DNA from 2 places in the Bacillus basilensis genome. Region 2 is predicted to be linked to the other one. Evidence: riboswitches for the same ligand, from Rfam matches in the RefSeq annotation. Region 2 holds a riboswitch; the other holds the start of a gene.
The links. Region 2 has a riboswitch for cyclic di-AMP ahead of ACQVV1_RS09415 (hypothetical protein). Riboswitches for the same ligand answer to the same signal wherever they lie in the genome.
Positions count from the first base shown of each region.

Region 1: linked by a shared signal. The riboswitch ahead of ACQVV1_RS17965 (APC family permease) and the one ahead of ACQVV1_RS09415 (hypothetical protein) in region 2 are both predicted to bind cyclic di-AMP.

Region 1 covers NZ_JBNTQO010000009.1:74,986-86,304, forward strand. The annotation lists gene ACQVV1_RS17925 (response regulator transcription factor) at 116-814, shown strand; gene ACQVV1_RS17930 (HAMP domain-containing sensor histidine kinase) at 804-1,871, shown strand; gene ACQVV1_RS17935 (M23 family metallopeptidase) at 1,954-2,814, shown strand; gene ACQVV1_RS17940 (Nramp family divalent metal transporter) at 2,873-4,168, opposite strand; gene trhO (oxygen-dependent tRNA uridine(34) hydroxylase TrhO) at 4,663-5,622, shown strand; gene ACQVV1_RS17950 (hypothetical protein) at 5,850-7,325, opposite strand; gene panE (2-dehydropantoate 2-reductase) at 7,501-8,445, shown strand; gene ACQVV1_RS17960 (hypothetical protein) at 8,500-8,628, opposite strand; cyclic di-AMP (ydaO/yuaA leader) riboswitch at 8,769-8,915, shown strand; gene ACQVV1_RS17965 (APC family permease) at 9,060-10,886, shown strand.
Region 2 covers NZ_JBNTQO010000004.1:6,769-14,627, reverse strand. The annotation lists gene ACQVV1_RS09420 (hypothetical protein) at 230-460, opposite strand; gene ACQVV1_RS09415 (hypothetical protein) at 477-863, opposite strand; cyclic di-AMP (ydaO/yuaA leader) riboswitch at 957-1,104, opposite strand; gene thiD (bifunctional hydroxymethylpyrimidine kinase/phosphomethylpyrimidine kinase) at 1,195-2,010, opposite strand; gene thiF (thiazole biosynthesis adenylyltransferase ThiF) at 2,017-3,036, opposite strand; gene thiG (thiazole synthase) at 3,029-3,799, opposite strand; gene thiS (sulfur carrier protein ThiS) at 3,802-4,005, opposite strand; gene thiO (glycine oxidase ThiO) at 4,021-5,130, opposite strand; gene tenI (thiazole tautomerase TenI) at 5,123-5,743, opposite strand; gene ACQVV1_RS09380 (ABC transporter substrate-binding protein) at 5,754-6,755, opposite strand; gene ACQVV1_RS09375 (ABC transporter permease) at 6,752-7,504, opposite strand; gene ACQVV1_RS09370 (ABC transporter ATP-binding protein) at 7,504-7,859, opposite strand, start outside.

The DNA.
Region 1 (11,319 bases), on a different contig from region 2:
GAATGTGTTGTTATTATATAATTTAGTCTGAAAATAAAGATTATTCAAGAGGGAAGTATGGTTTTGATATATGATAAAATTGATTGTGGAATAAATTACAAAAAGAGGTTTACATATGGAGACATACTCAATTTTAATTGTAGATGATAATAAAGATATTGTTCGATTTGTTCATGTGAATTTAATGCAAGAAGGTTTTAAAGTTTTTAGTGCTTATAACGGAGAAGAGGCTTTAGAAATAATAAATAATAACAGAATTCAACTTGCTATTTTGGATATTATGATGCCACAAATGGATGGAATAGAATTGTGTAGAAGGATTAGAGAGAAACATAGTTTACCAATTATGTTTTTAAGTGCAAAATCATCGGACGTGGATAAGGTAATAGGATTTAGTACTGGAGCAGATGATTATATTGTGAAGCCATTCAGTACAATTGAATTTATAGCGAGGGTGAAAGCTCAATTAAGAAGGTATACATATTTCAATCAAAATGCTGTCCAAGAAATAGAAAAGAAAATAAACATTAGAGGGTTAGAAATAGATGAAGTGTCTAGAACAGTAATGTTATATGGAGAAACAATCAATCTTACGAAAACTGAATATGATATTTTATACTTAATGGCAGCTGCAAAGAATCGTGTGTTTACTATTGAAGAAATATATGAGAGTGTTTGGAAAGAAAGAGCCTATGAAAGTAATAATACAGTAATGGTTCATATCGCAAGATTGAGAAATAAAATTGAAGAGAATCCAAAAGAACCGAAGTTTATTCAAAATGTTTGGGGAGTCGGATATAAAATTGAAGATTAAATCATTACAAGGCATTAGAGCTAAATTTTTTATTGCATTCATATGTAGCATCTTGTTAGCAACTGTAAGCATAATAGCGTTTCAAATGTTAATTGGAAATATATATAGTCATGTTACTGCGTTAGAGGAAAAGTATTCATTTTTATATTTTATAGTTTTTTTGATTTTTACTACGACATATTTTGCATGTATGACAAAAACAATGATGAAAAGATTATCTGAAATTAATAGGAATGTGAAGGAAATAAGTAATGGTAATTTTGAAATACATATACCTATTTCAAAACATGACGAGATTGGTGAATTAGCGACGAATGTTAATAGAATGGTGAAAAGTTTAAAAGAGGCTATCGAGAATGAAAAAAAATCACAGGAAATGAAAAATGAAATGATTAGTAATATTTCTCATGATTTACGAACTCCTGTAACATCTCTAATCGGTTACGTGGACCTGTTAGGAAATCAGCTTCATTCAAATAGAGAAGAATGTGAACAGTATGTAAGTATATTAAAGCGAAAGAGTTATGAATTAAAAAATCAAGTAGATGATTTATTAGAATATTGTCAAATAAATTATAGAGAGATTGAATTACATAAAAGTGTAGCAAATATGAAAGCTTTTATTGAACAAATTATGATTGATTTTGTGCCACAACTAGATGATGCTGATATGAGCTTTTGTATTAAGGGTGATAAGGAGTTACATGTGGAAATGGATGTAGCGCTTATGGTGAGGTTATTCGAAAATGTAATTAGTAATAGTATTATGTACGGGAAAGACGGAAAGGAGATTCTTATTCAAGTTTCTAAAAGAGATATGAATGTTGAAATAGAAATTAAAAACTTTGGACAATGTATTCCGAATGAGAACCTTCCTTACGTTTTTGAGAAGTTTTATCGGGGTGAAAAATCACGTAGTTCTCATACTGGTGGAAAAGGAATGGGACTTGCAATTGCGAGAAGTATAGCAGAACTTCATAAAGGAGATATCACTGTACGTAGTAACGATAAAGAGACAGTTTTCACTATCGTTTTACCACAGTATAAAGAAATGTAAGAAAGTCGTAAGTATTTCTTTTATATGCCGTAATTTTCACTTCGTATCATGTAGAACAAAGATATGAGAGTAGGGATACAACATGTGGAAGAAATATGTATTAGTAATTGTAGTTGCTTTTTTAATTATAAGTTGGAGTGTAATTTATTTAGCTGATGGTGTTATATCAATCGTTTTTTGGTGGAGTATACAAGCATTTAGCCTAGTATCAATTTTTATTTTAATAGCATCAGTATTACTATTTGTGTGGAAAGGTATTTTCAGAAAGCGAATAGATAGAACGCTACTCTTCATTGTGCTTTTTTCTATAATTGGAGCTTGGCCCTTAGGATGGTTCGCTAACATAGGCGGACTTGCTTACCCAGCTGATGTACAGTCTATGAACCCTAAAATAGTCGTTCGTTTTCCTTTAAATGAACGAGCACTAGTAGGCTGGGGTGGTGATCGGTTAGAAACGAACTATCACGTTATAAAGCCGAATGAACGATGGGCATATGATATTCTCATTCCACCTGCTGAAGTAAAAAGTAATAAGTTAGAGGATTATGGAATATTCGGAGCGAAAGTAATGGCACCAGCTTCTGGGACGGTTGTATCTATTAATAATAATGACCACGATTTAGTTCCTGGATCGGATAATTTTCAGTCGATGGCGGGGAATCACATATATTTACGAGTAGATGAAACAGGGACATTTTTGATTCTTGCCCATTTAAAGGAAGGATCAATTAAAGTGAAGGAAGGACAACATGTAAATGAAGGAGAGGTTCTTGCTCAAGTTGGTAACTCAGGAAGTTCAAGTGAACCACATTTACATATTCATCATCAAAGGCAGGATCCATCAAAGGTAAGTATGTTTTTTGCGGAAGGATTGCCACTGTATTTTCAAACTGAAAAAGGTACGATGATGCCAGAAAGAGGGACATACATGAGTGGTAAGTAGAAGGAAAGTAATTCAAACAAAAAGGGTATTCCAAATTGAAATTGGAATACCCTTTTTATTAACCCACAAATGTTTGATACAGTAAGAAAATATTTAAAACGATAACAAGTGCAGCAATGATCCAAGCGATAAAGGTAGTTATGCGGTGATTAACGAGTGCACCCATAATTTTTTTACTACTTGTAAACATAATAAGTGGTACTAATGCAAAAGCAATACCGAATGATAGGACGACTTGGCTCATGACTAGAGCGTAAGTTGGATTTACACCAAAAGCGATAATAACTAATGGTGGAATCATTGTAATAAATCGGCGTAAGTATAACGGAATATGCATTCGAATGAATCCTTGCATGATAATGTCACCAGACATTGTACCGACTGAAGAGCTAGATAAACCAGCTGATAAAAGTCCGATTCCAAATAAAGCAGCGGATGCAGGTCCAACTAAGTTGCTAAATTGATTAAAAGCAACATCAAGATCTTCAACATGTAAGCCGTTTTTAAAGAATAGTGCGGCAGCAACAATTAACATACTTGCATTAATTGCTCCAGCGATAACCATTGCGATAATAATATCAATAAACTCAAAGCGGAAAATCTTTTTCTTTTGTTCATCATTTGTTCCGACTACGCGGCGCTGCGTTAAGGCGGAATGTAAATATATTGCATGTGGCATAACTGTCGCGCCTAAAATACCAGCTGCTAATAAGATACTATCCACGCCTTGGAATTTTGGAATGAATAGTCCTGAAAGTAAAGGACTTAATTCCGGTTTTGCATAGAAAACTTGTACACCAAAAGCGATAACAACGATAAAAATCATTCCTGTTATAATAGCTTCTAATGGACGGAAACTTCTGCGTTGAAATTCAAGAATAATAAATGATCCAGCGGCTGTAATTAAAGCGGCTGGTAACATTGGAATCCCGAATAATAAGTACAATCCGAGTGCCGCTCCAATAAATTCAGCTAAATCAGTCGCCATAATAACGAGCTCCCCTTGAATCCATAAACCGATGGAAACAGGTTTCGGGAAGTTTTCTCGAGCAATTTCAGGAAGGTTTCTACCTGTAGCAATTCCTAATTTAGCGGATAAAGTTTGGATTAATACAGCCATTAAATTAGAAGCGAGTATTACCCAGAGTAATAAATACCCATATTGTGATCCAGCAGCAATATTTGTGGCGAAATTGCCAGGATCAATATAAGCAACTGAAGCGATGAAAGCAGGACCTAAGAATGGTAATAGTCTTTTTAAGCCTTTCGTTTGCCCGCTTAATGCTAAATGCGCTGATTGAACAGTTGTACTTTGAGAAGGGACTTGTTCATCTTTTGATATATCTTTATTCATAGTAGTTTTCCCCTTTAAAATGTTAACTTGATGAAATTATTGTATTTATTCTTACTTATTATTTCAATACATTTAAATATAATATGTGTATTTTCATTTGAACATAAATGTTTCCTTAATGCAAATTATATGACTTTGTGCAATCGATGGTGTGAAGATACGAAATCTTTTTGGAAGTTTATGGTTGATGTGTAAGGGGGAAGATAATAAATTAAAGGGCTATTTTTGAAATTTATGTGAACATAAAGCCTATAATACAGCATATTAATTGATGGAAATGAATTTGTATGATATATAATATATTGGGATTACAACATAACCACAGTGTTTTGGTATGTAATCTTGTTTTTTATTTTTGTTAACTGATAGAAAATAGTATAAAGAGAAGAAAATGGGATGCATAAAACTTTGGATACATTTTCTTATTATATATGTTTTGATATGAACGTTAACTTATACATGATTTTAAAAATTAGATAGGTGGTAGAAATACATTGGCAACTACAAAACCATACAGAGTATTACTATATTACATGTACACAACAATTGAAAATCCTGAAGAATTTGCGGCAGAGCATTTAGCATTTTGTAATTCACTTGAATTAAAAGGAAGAATCCTTGTAGCTAAAGAAGGAATTAACGGAACTTGTTCTGGTACTGTAGAGCAAACAGAGAAATACATGGAAGCAATGAACAACGATCCACGTTTTGACGGTATCGTATTTAAAATAGATGAAGAAGAAGGGCACGCATTCAAGAAAATGCACGTACGTCCTCGTCCAGAGTTAGTTACACTTCGTCTAGAAGATGACATTAACCCACACGAAATAACTGGGAAGTATTTAGAGCCAAAAGATTTTTATGAAGCAATGAAACAAGAAGATACAGTTATCATTGATGCACGAAATGATTATGAGTTTGATTTAGGACACTTCAAAGGTGCGATCAAACCAGATATCGAATCATTCCGTGAATTACCAGACTGGATTAGAGAAAACAAAGAAACACTTGAAGGTAAAAAGATTTTAACGTACTGTACAGGTGGAATTCGTTGTGAGAAGTTTTCTGGTTGGTTAGTTCGAGAAGGCTATGAAGATGTAAGTCAGCTTCATGGCGGAATTGTAACATACGGAAAAGACCCAGAAGTACAAGGTGAGCTTTGGGATGGACAATGTTACGTGTTCGATGAGCGTATCGCTGTACCAGTAAACCAAAAAGAACATGTTATTGTTGGTAAAGACCACTTTACAGGTGAACCTTGTGAGCGCTATGTAAACTGTTCAAATCCAGAATGTAACAAGAAAATTTTATGTTCTGAAGAAAACGAAGCGAAATATTTACGTGCATGTTCTCATGAATGCCGTGTAAGCCCACGTAACCGCTACGTAATACAACATGAATTAACTGAAGAACAAGTAGCTGCTGCGTTAGAACAAATCGAAGCAGGAAAGTAAGTCGAATGAGTATAGCAAAACGAGAAGAAGTTACTCCAAAGTTCATTTTGGAGTAACTTCTTCTTTTTGTCAGTTTTTGTCGGTAAGTCGATATGTTCGAAAAATCGCTGATATATTTCGAGTTTTGCTGATATATTTCGAGTTTCGCTGATATATTTGAAAAATCGCTGGTAAAAATTTCATGTACTGAAGCGCGCTACAGATGGATAATTTGAAAATAAACTTTTTTAATTCTCATCATCTTTCTCTTTCACAGCAGATAACACTGTTTGTTTGACCCATGCTTTTCTTCTTCTATGCTGTACCCCCCATTGATATAACCCTTGTGCACCTAAAATAAGTGAAATGACTATACCGCTAATTGCTATTAAAAGAGCGAAAAATTCAAGGGGCGAAGATATTTTGTTTGAATCGGTGTTTCTTAAAAGATCAATCATAGTAAATCCTAACATTTGGCCTACTACAGAGTAGAGGGTTAAAATTAATAACAAAAGGCTATCTTTTTTTGAAGCGACATTTTCTTGATATTTAAACAAACTATCAAGATTTTGTTTTGCGTTCGAGTATAAAATTTCGATGTTAAAAAGTTTTCTTAAGCGAAAGAAAATATCTTCACTCTGTGATTGGGATACTAGCTCTAAAGAAAAGTAATTCGCTGTAAATGAATTGATTGAATAAATTAATTTCTCTATTTCATTTGTATCTTGTTCAATGTTTAGTTCAGCATAAGCGTTTGCCATTTTTAATAAAACGATTTTATGAAATAGATTTAATAACAAAGCGTAATAAAATTCCCCGTACATTTGACTGGCAAGTTTAGTAATTTCGTGTTCTCCCTCATTTGTTACACATGTGAAAATATGTTCTTCCATTATGAAATAGCGATTGGGTGCCCATCTCTGGTAAGCGTGTTGTTTTAAATAATCATGAATATAAGGAAGATTATTTGCACTCACATATGCTCTACCATCACTTGTTAACCCGGAAAGACTGGAAGTACGATAAACATCCACTTCATTAAGTTCCATATCTTCTTTTATAGATAATAATGTTTGAACGTACATTCTTTGGTCTTCAAAGAATGGAAAGGTTTGAAAGTAAGAGCTTCTTAATCTCTTCTTCTCAAAGAAGTCTGTTACGCCATGAAATAAATAACCGAAAATGAACCTTTCCACTTGGGAATATCTTTTTCCATTACACTCAATACAAATCGTTTCGTTTGTATCATTTTTAGTTTCAAGTACACGGAAGCGGGCGGCAAATTCGATTGCTTCTGATAATGACATTTTTGGAGCTGTTTCTACTTCTGTCCGAATGGTTAAGAAGCCAAGTTCATAAGGACAAAGTGTTATGTCAATAGAATGAATCTTGAATGGAACAGAAATAAGATTTGTTATTAAATATCCATTTGAATTAAGGTCTTTAGAATAGCGCTGTAATCCTTTTTGATGCGCTGAATGAGGAAATAGAATTTTATTTGTAAATGAAAGATAGTATGCTTCCATATTTTGATGTGAAACTTGAAACTTTCCGTAGTATGTATTTTCATTTTCAAGATGATCGAGTCGAAAAGGGCGAAAATCATTTTTCTGTAAGAAAGGGAACATATTTTGTTCATATCCAGTTTTAAAAGAAAACGGGAATATAAATTGAAATATAGCTGTTGTTACATCTTTTTCCTCGATTGTTTGTATTGCCTCCATTTACATTGTTTCCTTTCCATATGTGCTATAAAAACAACATGCCCAAATTCATTTGAAAATAACCACTGTTTTATACTATATAAAGAATGAAAATTCAGCTTATTTAGTAGGGGACATGTATAATGTTATGTATACTAAAAGGTATAAGATTATATTTTGAAAAGGGGGATGTTGTATGCGTATTTTAGTACTAGGAGCTGGTGGCGTCGGAGGCTTTTTTGGTGGCCGATTAGTTGAAAAGGGAGAAGATGTTACGTTTCTTGTTCGTAGTAAACGGAAAAAACAATTAGAGGAAGGAGGACTTGTAATCCGAAGTATGAACGGGGATTTTTCCTTCCAACCGAAATTAATAACGAAAGAAGATAGAACTTCTCCATTTGATGTTATTTTATTTTCAACAAAAGCGTATCACTTAAACGAGGCAATTCAAGATTTGAAGCTGTTTGTAGGTAAAAATACTGTAATCATTCCATTGTTAAATGGTATCGCTCATTTATCATTATTACAAAAAGAATTCGGCGAGGAAAAAGTAATTGGCGGTTTATGCTTTATCGAGACGACGTTAAACGATCAAGGAGAAATTGTACAAACTAGCGCTGCCAACAGACTTGTATTTGGAGAAATTAAGTCTCAAGATCCAGAGAGAATAAAGCATATTTCTAAAGCATTTGCAGATACGAAATCTAGTTTTGTTTTAAGTGAAAATATTACGCAAGATATGTGGCATAAATATTTATTTATTACTGTAATGTCAGGTGTGACAACATTAATGCGTGCACCAATAGGACCAATCCGTGAAAGTGAAGGTGGACGTGATTTTATCCGAAGCTTATTTGAAGAATGTGTGCAAATTATGAGATATATTGGGGCACCAGTTAAGGATGAGATTTCCAAGGAACATATGAAAACAATTGATAAAATTTCATATGACATGAAGTCATCGATGCAGCGGGATATGGAAAAAGGTTCGTCTATAGAAGGAAAGCACTTACAAGGATATTTACTAGATGTAGCAGAACAATTTTCTATAGAAGCACCATTATTAGAAGCAGTATATCAAAATTTGAAAGTGTATGAAGAAATGACCTTTAACAGATCAGCAATAGAATTGGATGTATGAAAAAATAAAAAAGAAAGCAATATATAAGTGTATTGCTTTCTTTTTTATGACAATTTATTTATTTCTTTTCGTTCTATCTGTCAAATTTATTTCCTGTTCACGTTTACTGTATAGTTGATTAATTTCATTTGCTAACGCATCTAAATAGGAATCGGAAAAAATAGGCTTCTTTTCTTTAGACATATGGGTCTCCTTTATCGATTTTTTAGTATTCATTATGTATATTTATCGGCGGATTATGCGCAATCATTTTAAATTTTTTCTTTTTCAAAATTTTTGTTTACATTTTGAAAATAAAGGAGTATTATAATCCACAGTTTCAATTTTCTAAATCGCTGAAACCGCATGGTGCGGGGGACCCGTTCTTATGGATTAATACTTAATCCAATGGGGTGAATCCTTGAAAAAGGTAGGGCTACTCATAGGCCCGAATCCGACAGCTAACCTCGTAAGCGTTATATTGAGAAGGAAGGTGGAGCTTGTGCGACAAAAAATATAATGTCTACAAGTCTATTTCGTTATGGCTTGTAGACATTTTTTGTTTTCTGAAGAAATAGTTTATCCGCTGTAACTAGCAGAAAAGTTCGTACAAAATTAATGGAGAGTGGACAGCAGTGGTTTCATCTATTAAAAGATTTTTAATTGGAAGACCGTTAAAATCAACTGAGCTTGGAGAACAAAAGCTCAATAAAACGAAGGCGTTAGCAATTTTGTCTTCTGACGCTTTATCATCGGTTGCTTACGGTCCAGAGCAAATATTAATTGCTTTAGCAGGTCTTGGAGCAATCGCTTATTGGTATTCTATTCCGATAGCTGTTGGGGTATTAGTATTATTGACAGCCCTTATTTTATCTTATCGACAAATTATTTTTGCTTATCCGCATGGCGGGGGCGCGTATGTTGTATCAAAAGAAAATTTAGGGATGAACCCAGGCTTAATTGCTGGAGGATCTTTATTAGTCGATTATATTTTAACGGTTGCGGTAAGTGTGTCTGCTGGTACAGATGCGCTAACATCTGCTTTTCCTAGTTTACATGCACATAATGTAATCATTGCGATTATATTTGTTATATTTATTACTATTTTAAATTTAAGAGGGGTAACGGAATCAGCTTCCGTTTTAGCATATCCTGTTTATTTATTCGTTTTAGCACTATTTATATTAATTGGTGTAGGGATATATAATATTTTAACGGGACACGTTTCACCGACTTTACACACGCCAATTGGAACGCCGGTTGCAGGAATTAGTTTGTTTTTACTGTTACGAGCATTTGCATCGGGTAGTTCGGCTTTAACAGGTGTAGAGGCGATCTCTAACGCAATTCCAAACTTTAAGGATCCTGCACCTAACAATGCAGCGAAAACATTGCTTGCAATGGGAGCATTACTTGCAGTGTTATTTTCAGGGATTGTTTTCTTAGCTTATTATTACGGAATTACTCCAAGTAAAGAAGTAACAGTTGTTTCTCAAATTGCTGAACAAACATTTGGACGTAATTTCATGTACTATTTCATACAAGGTACAACAGCTTTAATATTAATTCTTGCTGCTAACACAGGATATTCTGCATTTCCGTTATTAGCAGTTAACCTTGCAAAAGATAAGTTTATACCGAGAATGTTTACGATTAGAGGAGACCGCCTAGGTTACTCAAACGGTATTATTATACTTGGAATCGCTTCGATTATTTTAATTGTAGCCTTCCAAGGGCAAACAGAACATTTAATCCCGTTATATGCAGTAGGTGTATTTATTCCATTCACACTTTCTCAAACTGGGATGGTATTAAAATGGCTTCGTGAAAAACCAGAAGGATGGGCTTTGAGATTAACGATTAATTTAATCGGTGCAGTTATTAGTTTTATCGTAATGAGCATGTTCTTTTTAACTAAATTTGCACAAGTTTGGTCGATCCTTATTTTCTTACCTGCCATCATCTTCTTGTTCCATCGAATTAAGAAGCATTACGACGCGGTGGGTGATCAATTAAGTTTAAAAACTTGTGAACCACTTGTTCCAATTGAGGGAAATGTAATTGTTGTTCCTGTAGCTGGTATGACTCATGTGGTGGAAAATTCATTGAACTATGCGAAGGCTCTTTCGGCAGATCAAGTTATTGCTGTATATGTTGCTTTTGACAGAGAAGAGGAAAAGAAATTTGAAGAGAAATGGAAGAAGTGGCAACCTGAAGTAAGGCTTGTTACCTTACATTCTCATTATAGAAGTATTATTCAGCCACTAACAAAGTTTATTGATACAGTACAATATAAAGCGAGTGAGTCAAATTACCGGGTTACTGTAGTTATACCACAGTTCATTCCGAAAAAAGGTTGGCATAACATTCTTCATAATCAGTCTAGTTTACTCATTCGTGCGTATTTACTCTATAAAAGAAATGTTGTTATTACGACAGTTCCATATCATTTGAAAAAATAAGAAGGTTTTTAAGGATAGCTTTACGAAAGTGAAGCTATCCTTTTTGTGTATACACTATGCATAATTGCATATGGGTCTGAAAGTTATATTAATATATTTTTTGTGTCTATGAATAAGTAGAGGTTTTTGTTGTGATATATGGATATTTCAATTGTAAAAGTGAAGCGGATTATATTTTGAAATAAGGACAGGAAAGCTTGAAAATAAAGGGAATGAAAATACTTCTTTACGATAGATAAATAGCTGTGTTTAAATGACCTTACAGTACAAAACTTATATGAAAACAAAACGGAATTTCATATTTACTTACGTTATTTAGTTTAAAATGAATAATATTTTTATGTAATATATTCACTGTATCAATGTGGAAAATGAGATCCGACAGAAAATTTATGCAGTGTTATTCATACTAAGCATATGTGAAAAGTTATGA
Region 2 (7,859 bases):
TAAATATACTCCTCTATATTTAACTTGTAAAGAGGCAAATTACTGAAAATAAGAAAATATCCATCTGTTTAAACGCTTACATTTAGTGTTATTAATATTCTTTCATCTGTTTTCTCGTCTTTTCTTTCTTTTTCACAGAAATAACCTTTTAAATACGAAATAAAAAGAGCGAATGACATGAAGTGCATAGCTTGTTGCACTTCGCATTCGCTCTTTTTTTATACACTATTTATTCCCCTCGTAAAAAAGCACGTAAATTTCTCCCGCGAATATAAACTTGTGACAATTCTGCATGTAGCTGCTCATATTCGATAACATCTGATTTTAAATATAAAGCGTCTTTTGATGGTAATATGATATAGGGCCTTGGAAAAATAGGATCGAGCACCACCAATTCTTGAACTCGCTCTACCGATACTGCCCAACGATTCGCTATATCTCCTAATAATAACACCTTCATTTTCTTCTCCCCCGCCTTATTCAAAACATAAAAAAGAAATATTATCACAATTCGTAAACACGACAAATGTAGCTCCAATTGTTTCATAGAGCCTCGCTGGATATCGTTTATTTTTTGTAACAACAGTAATAGGCGCTTGGAAAGAAAAACGAATGTGTTCTGTAAAGAAGCTAACGATTGGAAGCTCATCCCCTAGCAGAATCACCTTCTTAATACACTCACAAATACTAGTAAAATCCTGCTTCTTACTACAACTATACGTCCAATCAAATCCACAATTCCTAACTTCAGCCGCTATCTCTTCATTTGCTGTAAAAATAATTAACTCATGTTGAAAAGCTACTAAATCTATTAAACTATTTACCTTGCTTTCTTCTCCAACACAAATAAGTGTTAGTTCCATATACCTCATCCTCCTTAGCATAAAAGAACTCAAACATAGATTGATATTCCCCTATACTAATCAGATCGATGAAGTGATGTATCCATCATGGCACCGTCCTCTCTCAAGACGCTTACGAAGTTAGCTGTCGGATTCGGACTTTGAGAGTAGCCCTACTTTCAAAATTGAAAGATTCACCCCTAGTGACACTGCACAAATTGGTTCCTCCGCTCCATAGAATTGGACTCAGCGTATTACAAAAATGTATTCTGGCTGATATATTACTCCTGTATTTGGAAAAAGTAAACAGAAAAAAAGCCAGTTATAAAACTGACTTTTCTATTATTCATGCTTATGCTTTATTCAATTTGTATGCAAAGTGATTCGTCGGTCCATGACCACTTCCAATATTCAACGGTTCTTCAATTGCTATACTAATAAATTGTTTAGCCTCTTGAACTGCCTCTTCCATCGAGTATCCTTTCGCAAGTCCAGCTGTAACTGCTGACGCAAATGTACAGCCGCTTCCGTGTGTTTGCTTTGAAGGAATTCGCTCACTTCTAAATTCAATAAAATCTTCTCCATCAAAGAGTAAATCAATTACTTCATTACCTTGATATTCTGCATGTCCGCCCTTCATGAGTACATATTTCGCACCTAATTCATGAAGTACTTTTGCAGCCTCTTTACTATCTTCAACGTTATGAATTTCCAGCCCAGTTAACACTTCTGCTTCCGGAACATTCGGTGTTATAACAGTTGCTACTGGTAATAAATATTCCTTTAATGCTTGTACTGCTTCTTGTTGTAATAATGATGCTCCACCCTTAGCAATCATAACAGGGTCTAGCACAATATTATTCCAGCCAAATTTATTAATATGTTCTGCTACAATTTGAATGATTTCGCTACTAAATAACATTCCTAGTTTCACAGCATCTGGTGTTAAATCCGTACCAATTGAATTCAGCTGTTCCGTAATACCTTCTAATGGAACAGGATATACCCCTTGAACGCCAAGCGTGTTTTGAGCAGTAATTACCGTAATAGCCGTCATCCCATATACACCAAGCTCTTGGAATGTTTTTAAATCCGCTTGAATGCCAGCACCGCCTCCGCTATCAGATCCTGCAATTGTTAAAGCTTTATTCACTTTCATCCCACTCATCCTTTTCTAACCAAAATAGCGATGATAAATCGTCTTTGCTTCGCTTATATCTTTCGTTCCATGTACAAGTACACGACCATCTTTGAAGGCAACTAATCTCTTTTCTTCAACAGAAAATGATAGTAAATATGGATTTACATTTAAATCCGTAACGCGACCTTCCAGCAGCCCCTTATATTGTTCAAAATCCATTTCCCCTTTATGAGGTGGTCTAATTTGAACTGTATTTCGTCCGCATAAAACTGCTGTTTTCGATGTATTTTCTTTATTTAAATACGGATATAATGCATTCTCCCCGCATGAAGGACAATTGTGTTTACGAAGCTTTTGCACATTCATACATGAATATTCATTCTTCCATACATCAAACGACGCAAGTCCCTCTCGAAGTGATTCGTAATCTTCCACTAATAGTTTAAGAGCTTCCGTTACTTGATGAGAAACGACGAGAGATACAGCAGGTGATATAATGCCCGCTGTATCACATGTCGCACCGCCAAGCGGAATCGATTGTAATAAACATGATAAACATGGTGTTTTACTAGGAAGAATTGTGTAAGAAAGTCCGTAACTCCCTACACAAGCCCCGTAAATCCATGGAATAGAATATTTTTGCGCTATATCATTTACAATGAAACGCGTTTCGAAATTATCAGTTGCATCAATGATTACATCAACATTTGTAACAAGCTCTTCTAATTCCTCAGCTGTTACATCTTGAACGAGTGCTTCTACTCTTACTTCACTATTAATCTCTTCTAGACGTTTCTTCGCCGCTACAGCCTTCGGAAGATTATTTTTCACATCACTCTCTGCATACAATTGCTGCCTTTGTAAATTACTCCAATCGACATAATCACGGTCAACAATTGTTACCTTCCCAACACCAGCTCTTACAAACATTTCTGCATTTGCACTACCTAATGCGCCTGCGCCAATAATAAGCACATGCTTTTCTCTTATCTTTTGCTGTCCTTCTTCCCCAATGGGAGAAAATAGTTCTTGGCGAGAATATCGATTATTCAACTACACTCATTCCTTCTAAAGGACTACTTGCAGTTGCACAGCGTTTACGTGCGATACGACCTGCTTCAAAGCCTATGCGACCTGCTTTGATACCTAATTTCATTGCGTATGCCATTTTAATAGGATCTTTTGCTCCTGATACAGCCGTATTTAATAACACACCATCCGCTCCTAATTCCATCGCGAATGCCGCGTCAGCTGGGCTACCGATACCAGCGTCAACGATAACTGGTACTGTCGCTTGTTCAATAATGAAGCTTAAATTTAACGGATTTACAATACCAAGCCCTGATCCGATTGGTGATGCTCCTGGCATAATCGCATGCACGCCAAGTTCTTGTAATTTGCGGGCTAATACAACATCATCAGATGTGTAAGGAAGTACGATAAATCCTTCTTCTAGTAACATTTCAGATGCCTTTAATGTTTCTATTGGATCAGGTAATAACGTTCTATCATCACCAATAACCTCTACTTTGATCATGTCACAAAGTCCTGAAGCTTTCGCTAATTTTGCAATACGAACAGCTTCTTCAGCATTTTTCGCTCCGGCTGTATTCGGTAATAACGTATATTTTTTCACATCAAGCTTCTCTAATAAATTAGGTTGCTTTGCATCAAATATATCCATACGACGTACTGCAAACGTTAAAATTTCAGCTTCAGAAACGTCAATTGCTTTTTGCTGTACGTCAAAATCAGGGAATTTCCCTGTTCCTAATAAAAGTCTAGACTGAAATGACAATGGTCCAATGTTTAACATAATCAACCGCCTCCTACGAAAGTTACAATCTCAATTTGGTCTCCATCAAAAACAGATGTATCTGTATGATTATCTTTTTGTAAAATATCTTTATTACGCTCAACTACAACAATTCTGTTATCTAACTCTAAATGTGTAAGTAGTTCAGCTACTGTTTTCACACTCGCTGGCACTTCAATTTGATTACCATTAATTTTTAAATTCAAACTTCCATCCCCTTTCTAAACTCTTTTAGAAAGCAATGAATCTAACAAGTGATTCTCCTGCTTTCCTTCTATTAAATCCGCCATATATTGACCAGAAACAGGACTTAATAAAATGCCGTTTCGATAATGGCCCGTGCAAGCATATAAACCTTTTATTTCTTCATGCTCTCCCATATAAGGAGCTTCGTGATTTGATTGTGGCCTTAATCCTGCCCATGCACTTTCCCATTCCGCTTCTTTTAAAGCCGGCAATATTGTATAAGCACGCTCTAATATAGAAGTAATACTTTCTGGTTGCACAGTTTTATTAAACGTATGAGACTTCATCGTTGCTCCAATTACGTACCGTCCACCGCGCTTTGGTGCAATATAAAATCTTTCTTGGAAAATAGGCGCATTTAAAAGTGATTTTCTACTTCTTACCGCTACTACTTCTCCTTTAACTGGATATGTACCCCATTCGCGGTGAAAATAACCTAGTAACTTCGTGCTCCATGAACCACCTGCAATCACAACTTTCTCGCACGCAATAATACCTTCGCTTGTAACAATTCCTGTTACGTTATCATTTTCAATACGAATATCAAATACTTCTGTTTGTTCATATATATCAGTACCGGAAATTGCTGCAGAGTGTGCAAATGCTTTTGTAAGCTCTGGTGCAATAACATGACCATCTTTCGGATAATATACCGCACCTATAATGGATTCAGATAGAAATGGCTCTTTTTCCCGCAATTTTTCTCCCGTTAGAAAATAGGAATCTTCACCTGTTTTCTGCTGCCAATCCATAATATGAAGAATTCTTTCCTTCTCATCTTCATTTTGAGCAATGCGATAAATGCCTTTTTCTTCATACCCAATATCGATGCCTGTTTTTTCACGTAAAACTGCTGCAAGTTGTGGAAATATAGCACGGCTTTCTCTAGCAAGTTCAAATAACGGATCATACGCATCCCATTCTGCCTGAACCCCAAGTAAACCAGCAGCTGCTTTCGAGGCTTCAGATGCAATCTGTTGCTTCTCTACAATCGCTACTTTATGCCCTCGTTCTGCTAGAAAATGTGCAACTGAACTACCTATTACACCTCCGCCAATTATCGCTACATCATACTTCTTACACATGTTTTTCCGCCCACTTTCTTATTGATTCCTTATAAGATTTCGCTTTGCTATATGGGTTACTACTACTTATAATTCCAGACATAACAGCAATACCACTGACACCATTAGTAAGAACATCCCCTGTGTTTTCCGTGGTGATTCCTCCAATTGCTGTAATCGGTATGGATAAACACTTTGCAATGGCTGAAACTTCTTCAAGCCCTCTCGCTGGCACACCTTTTTTACAATCTGTCGGAAATACATGACCATAGACGAGTGAATCCGCTCCATTCTTAAATGCATCGATCGCCTCTTCTAAAGAATGCACAGAATAACCGACATGCAAATAAGAAAACTTTTCTTTCACTGACCTTACATCTGCGCTTCGATATCCTAGCTGCACACGCGGAATATTTAATAAAATAGCAATATCAATTCGATCATTTATTACTATCTTCGATGCGGGAAAGCCTTTCTTCAAAAGACTTTCCACACCTTCATACAATTCCTTCGTACTTTTCTCACGCTCACGAACATGTAAATAATCAATCTCACTCTCAATTTGCATTGCTACATTCACTAGCTCTTCGAATGACATGTGACCATTTGAGATTACATGAAGCTCATTTTTCATATTCATTCGCCTACTTTAAAATGTTTTCGAATAATTCCTCAGCTGGAACGATTTCTTTCGTCATCCCTTTATCTTTCAGCCATTTATTTTGTTTCTCCCATGACTCTTTTGAATCCGATAGGAATGGCTCATCTTTCGTTTCCATCTTCTCTAATAAAATTTTCATACTTTCTTTTTCAACTTCTGGTACAAGCGGGAAGTTTTCTTTTTCTTGATGATTTAATAAAATATTTAATGCTTCATCTGGATTTTTCTTCATGAATTCATAACCTTTTTTCGTACCACGTAAGAAAGCTTGCAACGCTTCCTTATCTTTTTTCAACGTTTTATCACCTGTTACAAATACAAGCTCATGATAGTTTGGCACACCATAATCAGCTGGATTAAAGTACGCTGGTTCATGGCCTTCATGTCGCATAACAGGTACTTCATGGTTAATGTATGCTCCTGTTACTGCATCTACTTTTTTCGTAATTAACGCTGGTACTAAATCAAAGCCAACATCGACTACTTTCACTGTATCTGGATTACCACCAGCTTCTTTTACCATCGTTTTTAAATACATCTCACTTAAAGGTGTCCCCGAATATCCTACTGTTTTTCCTTCTAAATCTTTCGGTGATTGAATGCCTGCTGATTTCAGTGATACAACATGATTTAACGGGGAACGTACGACAGCTCCAATTGATTTCACTGGAATTTGTTCATTTGCTCTTGCCATAACAACATCTGGTTGATAATACAAGCCAACCGTTACTTTTCCTGCCGCTGCTAAAGTTAATGGATCAGTCGGATTGGAAGGGAATTTAATATTCACCTTTACTCCTTCTTCTTTAAAGTAGCCTTTTTCAATTGCCGCATAAATAAAGCTATGTACCGCATTTGGGTACCAATCAAGCATGACCGTTATTTCTTTTTCTTTCTTACCCTTATCTGATGCTGAATTACTAGAACATCCAGCAATCATTGCAACTAATAATGTAAACACAAAGATGCGTTTTAAAAATTTCATGAATGCTTCCTCCAACTAATAAATTTCTTTTCTAAAATCGAAATAAGGATGACAAAGGAAATAGCTAATAATGATAACAATACAATGGGTGCAAATACACCCGCTCCGTCTAATTGCGTCATCATCCTTTTACTGAAATATCCTAACCCGGCTTGTGCACCGAGCCATTCACCAATTGCTGCCCCAATCACACTAAGCGGAACTGCAATTTTTAAAGCTGAGAAAAAATAAGGAAGAGCAGATGGTAACTTTAATTTAAGAAAAACATCTTTTTTCGTTGCTCCATACGTAACTAAGAGCTCCTCCCATTCTATTTTTGTACTACGTAGTCCATCATACGTATTGACCGCAATTGGAAAAAACGTAATTAAAACCGTAACAACAACCTTACTCCAAATCGTATATCCAAACCATAAAACGAAGAGTGGAGCAAGCGCTGTAATCGGAATCGTTTGTGAGGCAACTAATAATGGATAAAATGCTCTCTCCATCCAATTACTCGCATTCATTAACATCGCTAGCCCTACCCCAAGTACGATAGAAATAGCCACCCCTATTAAAACGACATTTAATGTTGCCGGCAAATGAACCGTAAATAATATATCTTTTAGTTTCCATATCTTCATTACAATTGCAGACGGTGACGGTAAAATGTACATCTCATCTACAACTCTTGCGCCTATTTCCCACATGACAAGTAAAATACTAGAAAGTGTAAGGGCAGGTAATAGTTCCTTCAACCGGTTCATCATACGAGTACCTGCCTTTGTAACATACTAAGAAGCTCATCTTTAAGCGCTAACACTTCAGGCTTATATAAATCTTTTCTTGTCCGATTACAATCAAGCGGTACAATCTTCTCGGTTAAAGTAGTTATCGGTTGATTTTCTACAACGAAAATTCGATTAGAAAGAAATAATGCTTCTTCCACATCATGAGTAATAAATAAAATTGTTTTTTCCCACTCTTTCCATTGTTCAAACAGCCATTCTTGCAAAGATGCCTTCGTTAAAGCATCCAACGCGCTAAACGGTTCATCTAACAGCAATATCTCCCCGCCTGTTAATAAAGTTCGAATAAAAGATACGCGTTGTCTCATACCGC